Regions from separate parts of the Catellatospora sp. TT07R-123 genome, predicted to be linked through region 2. Evidence: riboswitches for the same ligand, from Rfam matches in the RefSeq annotation. Region 2 holds a riboswitch; the other holds the start of a gene.
What was found. A riboswitch is a leader RNA that binds a small molecule or an ion and turns the genes downstream of it on or off. The one in region 2 is predicted to bind cobalamin.
Positions count from the first base shown of each region.

Region 1: another riboswitch for cobalamin. It lies ahead of Cs7R123_RS06520 (prenyltransferase/squalene oxidase repeat-containing protein); the one in region 2 lies ahead of Cs7R123_RS39265 (ABC transporter substrate-binding protein).

Region 1 covers NZ_BNEM01000001.1:1,552,993-1,556,710, forward strand. Annotated here, with positions in the region: gene Cs7R123_RS06515 (hypothetical protein) at 1-561, opposite strand, end outside; gene Cs7R123_RS06520 (prenyltransferase/squalene oxidase repeat-containing protein) at 558-1,847, opposite strand; cobalamin riboswitch at 1,949-2,074, opposite strand; cobalamin riboswitch at 2,108-2,259, shown strand; gene Cs7R123_RS06525 (peptidase) at 2,585-3,613, shown strand; gene Cs7R123_RS06530 (hypothetical protein) at 3,667-3,718, shown strand, end outside.
Region 2 covers NZ_BNEM01000002.1:4,355,074-4,358,791, reverse strand. Annotated here, with positions in the region: gene mqnE (aminofutalosine synthase MqnE) at 1-915, shown strand, start outside; gene Cs7R123_RS39275 (hypothetical protein) at 918-1,331, shown strand; gene Cs7R123_RS39270 (DUF4229 domain-containing protein) at 1,352-1,636, shown strand; cobalamin riboswitch at 1,637-1,786, shown strand; gene Cs7R123_RS39265 (ABC transporter substrate-binding protein) at 1,883-2,824, shown strand; gene Cs7R123_RS39260 (iron ABC transporter permease) at 2,934-3,718, shown strand, end outside.

The DNA.
Region 1 (3,718 bases), on a different contig from region 2:
GCGCGGTTTCGGGGTGGGCGAGCCGATGGGGCTGGTGTTGCGGGCGCGCACGCTGTCCGGGCTGAACCTCGGCCTGCCCTGGCTGCCGTCCGTGGCCGTGGCGCCGAACGTCCACAGGTCGACGCTGCCGGGTTTCGGGTGGTAGCCCATCGCGCCGAGCTGCGAGTACGACCACGAGTCCTGCCCCGGATCGGCGTGCCAGTACGACCAGTACGCCGTAGCCGGGGGTGTCAGCACGCACTTCTCGGTCGCCGAGGTCGGATACTGCGTGCCGCCCTGGTAACCGGAGTAGCCGATGCGGCACACGAACGCCGGGCCGTCGTGCTGGGTCCCGGCGGTCTTCCAGCCGCCCTGGTTGAGCAGCTGGTATCCGGTCGTCGGGGTGGTGCCGCAGGCACGCAGCAGCGGCCCGCCCCAGTGGCTGAAGTCCACCGCCAGGATCACCCCGGAACTGGTGGTGCACTTCCCGACCGGCTGCGGCGCGGCCGCGGCGGGCGCGCCGGGCGCGAGCATCACCGCCGCGAGCAGCACCAGCGCCGCGACCGAGCCGCGCCGGTTCACCGGCCGCCGCCCTCGGTCCGGCGCCGCAGGCCGATGAGCAGCGCCATCCCGGCCACGATCAGCACCAGCGCGACCGCGACGATCGCCGTCAGCGGCAGGCCGGTGACCGGCAGCCCTCCCCCGGCACCGGTCGGCGACGCCGACGGCGAGCCGCCGGTCCGCGACGGGGTCGGCGAGCCCGCGGACGGCGACGGCGAGCTGCCGGCACGCGACGGCGACGGCGACGCGGCGGACGGCGAGGGCGAGGCGGCGGGCGTGTGGACGTCGCGCAGCAGCGTGCCGAACGAGATCCCGGTCGCGCCGCTGACCGCCTGCGTCGAGGAGCGCAGGTCCGAGCCGTCGGTGCCCAGTGCGACGTCGAATCCGCCGTCGCTGTTCTGCTGCTGGGCCAGGAAGGCGCGTGCCTTGCCGAGCTGCGCGGCGTACGTGTCGGCGCGCAGCGACAGGCCCTGCACCGCCAGCGCGGTGGAGTTGGTCGAGTCACCGGCCGCGCCCGGGAAGCCGCCGTGCGCCTTCTGCTGCCCGGCGATCCAGGCCAGGGCCGCGTCCACCGCCGAGTCGTGGCCGCCCGCCAGGACCAGGGCCATCGCGGCCATCGCGGTGCTGTCGACGTCGCGGTCCTGGTCGGTCGCCGGGATCAGGCTCGGGAACGATCCGTCGGCGCGCTGGAGGCCGAGCAGGAACGTGACCGGGCTCGCCGCGTCGGCGGCCCGCCCGGCGCGCAACTGCGCGACCACGCCGAGGACCTGCCCGAACGTCGAGGTGGCCCAGGCGTAGTTGCCGGGTCCGGCGCAGCCGGCGGCCTCGTCGGTCTTCGCGCAGGTCACGTCCTTGAGGGCGGCGATCAGGTCGTGACCGCCGAAGGCGCCCGGGTCGTACCCGGTGACCTGCGCCAGCACGGCGACCTTGCCGATGGCGCCGCCGGAGGCGAACTCGGTGCCGATGCCGAGCCAGGCGTCGACGGTGAACCCGCCGTCGCCGACGACCCCGCCGGTGCGGATGAACTCGGTGACCGCGCGCAGCCGCGCGTCGTCGGACCCGGTCGCGGCCAGCGCGAACGCCCCGTCGATGCTCAGGCCGAAGTCGGGGAACCCGGGAAACGACTCGTAGTAGCGGCCGTCCTGGAGATTGGCCGGGGCGACCAGGTATGCCACACCTTTGGCCAGGTCGGGGCCGGACTCCGCCGGGGCCTGCGCGAGCGGGCGGGCGGCGGCGGGGGCCGCGACGGCGAACGCGGCGACGGCGGCGAGCAGGGCGGCGGCCGCGCGGCGGCGGATGACGGGCATGAGGGCTCCCGGGGGTGAGCGGCGCTGGCGCGGACACCGACCGCCCGCGGAAACGCTGCCCCGGGTGCTCAGGCTCCGCGCCGTGGACCACGACGACGCTGGTGGTTTGCTGCGTTCCAGCCAGGTAATCCGACTCGTCCAAAAAGGACCTACGGCTGCGGGCCAGTGCCGGGATTCGACCGGCTTCCCCTGAGGTGCTGGAACGCAGCCATCCGACCACATGTGGTCTGCAAGCGTCAACGCGGGGGCGGTGTCACGTACGCAACTCGCGCGAAACCGGGGGCATGGCTTAGCGTGAGGTCGTCATCGCGTAGGGGAACCCGGTGTGAGCCCGGGGCTGACGCGCAACGGTATGGACGCGACCACCATCACGTCCGGAGCCCGAACACCTGCCGGTGACGCTCCACCCTGCGGATACCGTCCACGCGTCTTGGGCCCGGCCGCCTCGCTCCAGGTCTGGCGAAGACCGGGCGAGGCACGCCGCTCCCATGGCGCCCAGAAGGAGTGCCATGTCCCCCTTTCACGTCCCGGCCGCCGCGTGCGCCGGGCCGGCGCGGGCCTCGCGATCGCCCTCGCCCTCCTGGCCCGGTGCCAGGCTTGTACCGCCGGCCGCCACGGGCCGCCGGCAGCGATACGAAGGCAATCAGCCGGCCCCGGCCGGCGGCATGACCCACGGCGCCTGACTCCACTTTCGACACTGGCCCCGGCATGCCGCCGCGGGCCGGAAAGGCACACCCATGATCCGCACCATCGTGCGGCGGCTAGCCGTGCTCACCGCCGCCACCGCCGCTCTCGCCCTGGTCGCCACCGCTCCGGCCGCCGCCGCCCCGACCCTGAACCGGGCCGACGCGGCGGCGGGCTGGCTGGCCCGCCAGCTCGTCGACGGCGAGCGCTTCGAGGTCGTGTTCGACGGCGTCGCCTACGCCGACCAGGGCCTGACCATCGACGCGGTGTTCGCGTTCGCCGCCTCGAAGACCGGCGGCAGCTACCGCGACGCCGCCCTGTCGTGGCTGGCCGAGCCGGGCACGCTCACCGGGTACATCGGCGACGGCACCGAGGCGTACGCCGGGGCCACCGCCAAGCTCGCGCTGGCCGCCGAGGTCACCGGCGCCGATCCGGCCGCGTTCGGCGGCGTCGACCTGGTCACGCGGCTGCGCGGCCTCCAGGCGACCTCGGGCCGGTTCAGCGACCGGTCTGCCTGGGGCGACTTCAGCAACTCGTTCACCCAGTCACTGGCCGTCATCGCGCTGGACCGCACGGCCGCGGGCGCACCCGCCTCGGCGGTGTCGTACCTGGCCGGGACCGCCTGCGCCGACGGCAGCTTCCCGCTCTACCTGGAGCAGCCGGTCTGCACCGGCGACGTCGACGCGACCGCGCTGGCGGTGCAGGCGCTGCGGGCCGCGGGCGACCACGTCCACGCGTACGGCGGCCTGACCTGGCTGGTCGCCCAGCAGCAGGCCGACGGCGGTTTCGCCTCGGCCGGGGTCGCCAACGCCAACAGCACCGGTCTGGCCGCCCAGGCGCTGCAGTCCAGCGGCCGCCTGCTGGCGGCGGCCAAGGCCCGCACGTTCCTGCGCGGGCTCCAGGTCGGCTGCGCCGGTGCGGCCGCCGACCGGGGCGCGATCGCGTACACGGCCGGGGCCTTCGACCCGGCGACCGCCCCGCGCGCGACCGCGCAGGCCGTGCTCGGCCTGACCGGCCGCGGCTACGCCGACCTCGACGCGGCGGGTTCCAGCCCGGCCGCCCCCACCCTCGCCTGCCCGTGAAAGGACCCGTCATGAACCGCCGTCTCGGCCGGGCGCTGACCGCCCTGCTCAGCATGCTCACCCTGTCCACCGGCGCCGTGCTGGTGCAGGCTCCCGCCGCGCACG
Region 2 (3,718 bases):
ACCATGCGGGTGGAGCAGGCCGTCGCCAAGGCGCTGGAGATGAAGGACGAGCAGCTCACCGAGCTGCACATCGTCAACGGTCTGCACCCGACGCTGCCGTGGCGCTACTACCCGCGCGTGCTCAAGGAGCTCAAGCAGGCGCTGCCGAACGTCAAGCTGAAGGCGTTCACCGCGACCGAGGTGCAGTGGTTCGAGAAGATCTCCGGCCTGACCGCCGACGCGATCCTCGACGAGCTGATGGAGGCGGGCCTGGAGTCGCTGACCGGCGGCGGCGCCGAGATCTTCGACTGGGAGGTCCGGCAGCACATCGTCGACCACGCCTGCCACTGGGAGGACTGGTCGCGCATCCACCGGCTGGCGCACAGCAAGGGCCTGCGCACCCCCTCGACGATGCTGTACGGCCACATCGAGGAGCCGCGCCACCGCGTCGACCACGTGCTGCGCCTGCGCGAGCTGCAGGACGAGACCGGCGGCTTCACCGTCTTCATCCCGCTGCGCTACCAGCACGACTTCCACGACAGCGCCGACGGCAAGGTCCGCAACCGGATCCAGGCCCGCACCACGATGGCCTCGCCCGCCGAGTCGCTCAAGACGTTCGCGGTGTCGCGCCTGATGCTGGACAACTTCGACCACGTCAAGTGCTTCTGGGTCATGCACGGCCTGTCGGTGGCGCAGCTGTCGCTGAACTTCGGCGTCGACGACCTGGACGGCTCGGTGGTCGAATACAAGATCACGCACGACGCCGACTCGTACGGCACGCCGAACACCATGCACCGCGACGACCTGCTGCACCTGATCTGGGACGCCGGCTTCCAGCCGGTCGAGCGGGACACCCGCTACCAGGTCGTGCGCGAGTACGGCCGGCCGCAGAGCCTGGCCGAGCGCCGCGCCGAACCGCAGCAGGTCTGGGCCTGAGCGTGGCCGAGTCCGCGGTCCGCGGTCCCCAGCGGGACGAGTCGGGCAAGATCGTCGCGTTGACCGATCTGCTCGCGTACACGGTGGTCGGCGTGCTGCTGTCGGTGGCGGCCATGGCCGTCTTCGACGGGGTCTTCGCCCTGCTCGGGCTGGGCCGCTTCGGCTCGCTCAACGGCTGGCTGGCCGCGGTCTTCCCGGCGATGATCTTCGTCGAGCAGTTCCGGGCGGCCCGCGACTGGTCCGCCCGGCTGCCCACCGCGCTGCTGGCGGCCGTGGTCGGGGTCGGCCTGGGCGTGCTCGCGACGGGCTTCGCGGCCGGGCTGCCCGCGCTGGTCTCCGGTGCCCTCGGCGCGCTGGTCGCGACCGTGGTCTACGCCGTGGTGTGGCACACGGGCCTTGCGTTCGTGAATCGCTGACTTGCCGATACCCTGGTCGGGTGAGTGCTGCTGTCAAGTACACCCTGGCCAGGCTCGGCCTGTTCCTGGCCGTCTTCGCGGCCCTGTGGTTCGTCCCCGTCATAAGCCTGCCCGTCAAGCTGATGATCGCCATCGTGGTGTCGGCGGCCGCGGGCTGGTTCCTGCTGCGCAACCTGCGCGACGACGTGTCCGCCCAGGTCGAGGGCGCGGTGGACCGCCGCCGGGAGCAGAAGGAGCACCTCCGCGCGGCGCTCGCGGGCGACGACGTCCCCGCCGAGGCGGAGCCGGAGAAGTCACACTCGTGACTGCACGTTTGCGGTGCGGGCAGCGGCATGTACTAGCGTGTCGCTGACCGCTCCGCAGCGAAGCCGGTGCGAACCCGGCGCTGTCCCGCAACTGTGATCCCGCCCCGCCAGGGGTGGGCAAGCCAGGTCGCCTGCGACGGTCGCGAACAACGCTCTCGAGGAAGGGCGTCTCGCAGACCGGGCGCCCCTTTTCTCGATCCCAGCCCTGTCGGCGAAGACCTACCTCGACCGACAGGAGGATCACCCGTGTTCCAGCACCGTTTCCGCCGCCGCGCCCTCGGCGCGCTCGCCGCCGCCGGCCTCGTCGCCGCGCTGGCCGCCTGCGCCACCACCGAGGACCCGGCCGCCACTCCCAGCCCGTCCAGCGCCGCCGCCGCATACCCGGTGACGGTCGGTTCGGTCACCCTGCCCGCCCAGCCGGTGAAGATCGTCTCGCTGTCGCCGACCGCGACCGAGATGCTGTACGCCGTCGGCGCGGGCGGCCAGGTCACCGCCGTCGACGACCAGTCGAACTTCCCGGCCGGGGTGCCGAAGACCGACCTGTCGGGCTTCCAGCCCAACGCCGAGGCGATCGCGGCCAAGAGCCCCGACCTGGTCGTGCTCAGCGGCGACGCCAACAACGTGGTGGCCCAGCTGACCGCGCTGAAGATCCCGGTGTTCCTGGCCCCGGCCGCGGTGACGCTGGAGGACTCGTACGCCCAGCTCAAGGACCTGGGCAAGCTGACCGGCCACGCCGACCAGGCCGCCGCCGTGGCGCAGCAGATGAAGGACGACATCGCGAAGCTGGTCAAGGACCTGCCGCAGCGCAGCAAGCCGCTGACCTACTACTACGAGCTCGACCCGACGCTGTACTCGGTGACCTCGAAGACGTTCATCGGCTCCCTGTTCACGCTGGCCGGCCTCACCAACGTCGCCGACGCCGCCGACACCAAGGGCACCGGCTACCCCCAGCTCACGGCGGAATCCCTGGTCAAGTCGAACCCCGACCTGATCTTCCTCGCCGACACCAAGTGCTGCACCCAGAACGCCGACACCGTCAAGGCCCGCGCCGGCTGGTCCACCATCACCGCCGTCACCAAGAACCAGGTGGTGGCCCTCGACGACGACATCGCCTCCCGCTGGGGCCCCCGCATCGTCGACCTCATCCGCGCCATCACCACCGCCACCGCCACCATCCCCGCCGCCTAGGCCGGCCCCGGGCCCCGGCCCCTTTCTCCGCGTCGATCATGAACTTATGGCACGGCTCGACGGCGCGTCCCGGCCATAAGTTCATGATCGACGACAGACTGATTTCGAGGTGAGTGTGCGGACTGCGGGGTTGCGGGCGGGGTGGCTGGCGGCGGGGGTCGGCGCCGTGGTCGTCGCGCTGGTGGCGGGGGTGGCGTTCGGGCCGGTGTCGCTGCCGCCCGGGTCGGTCGCGATCGAGCTGCTCAACCTCATCCCGGGGGTACGGCTGAACTCCGGGCTCAACCCGCGTGAGATCGCGATCATCACCGAGCTGCGGCTGCCGCGCGCGGTGCTCGGGCTGCTCGTCGGGGCGATGCTGGCCCTGGCCGGCGGCTGCTACCAGGGCGTCTTCCGCAACCCGCTGGCCGACCCGTACCTGCTCGGCGTCGCGGCGGGGGCCGGACTCGGCGCCACCATGGCCATCGCGTACGACAACCGCGCCCTGCTCGCCCCCGCCGCCTTCCTCGGCGCGGGCGGGGCCGTGCTGGTCACCTACCTGCTCGGCATGGCCGGGGGCCGGGACCGGTCATCGGCGACGCTGATCCTGGCCGGGGTCGCCGTCTCCAGCTTCCTCGCCGCGATCCAGACGTACCTGCTCCAGCGCAACGTGGACACCATCCGCGAGGTCTACTCCTGGCTGCTCGGGCGGCTGGCCACCGACGGCTGGCAGGAGGTGCGGCTGCTGCTGCCGTACGCCCTGGTCACCGGGGTGGTCGTGCTCGCCCTGCGGCGGGAGCTGGACGTGCTCAGCGTCGGTGACGACGAGGCGGCCGGGCTGGGGCTGCATCCGCAGCGCTCGCGCCTGATCCTGCTGGCCGCGGCGTCGCTGGGCACCGCGGCGGCCGTCGCCGTGTC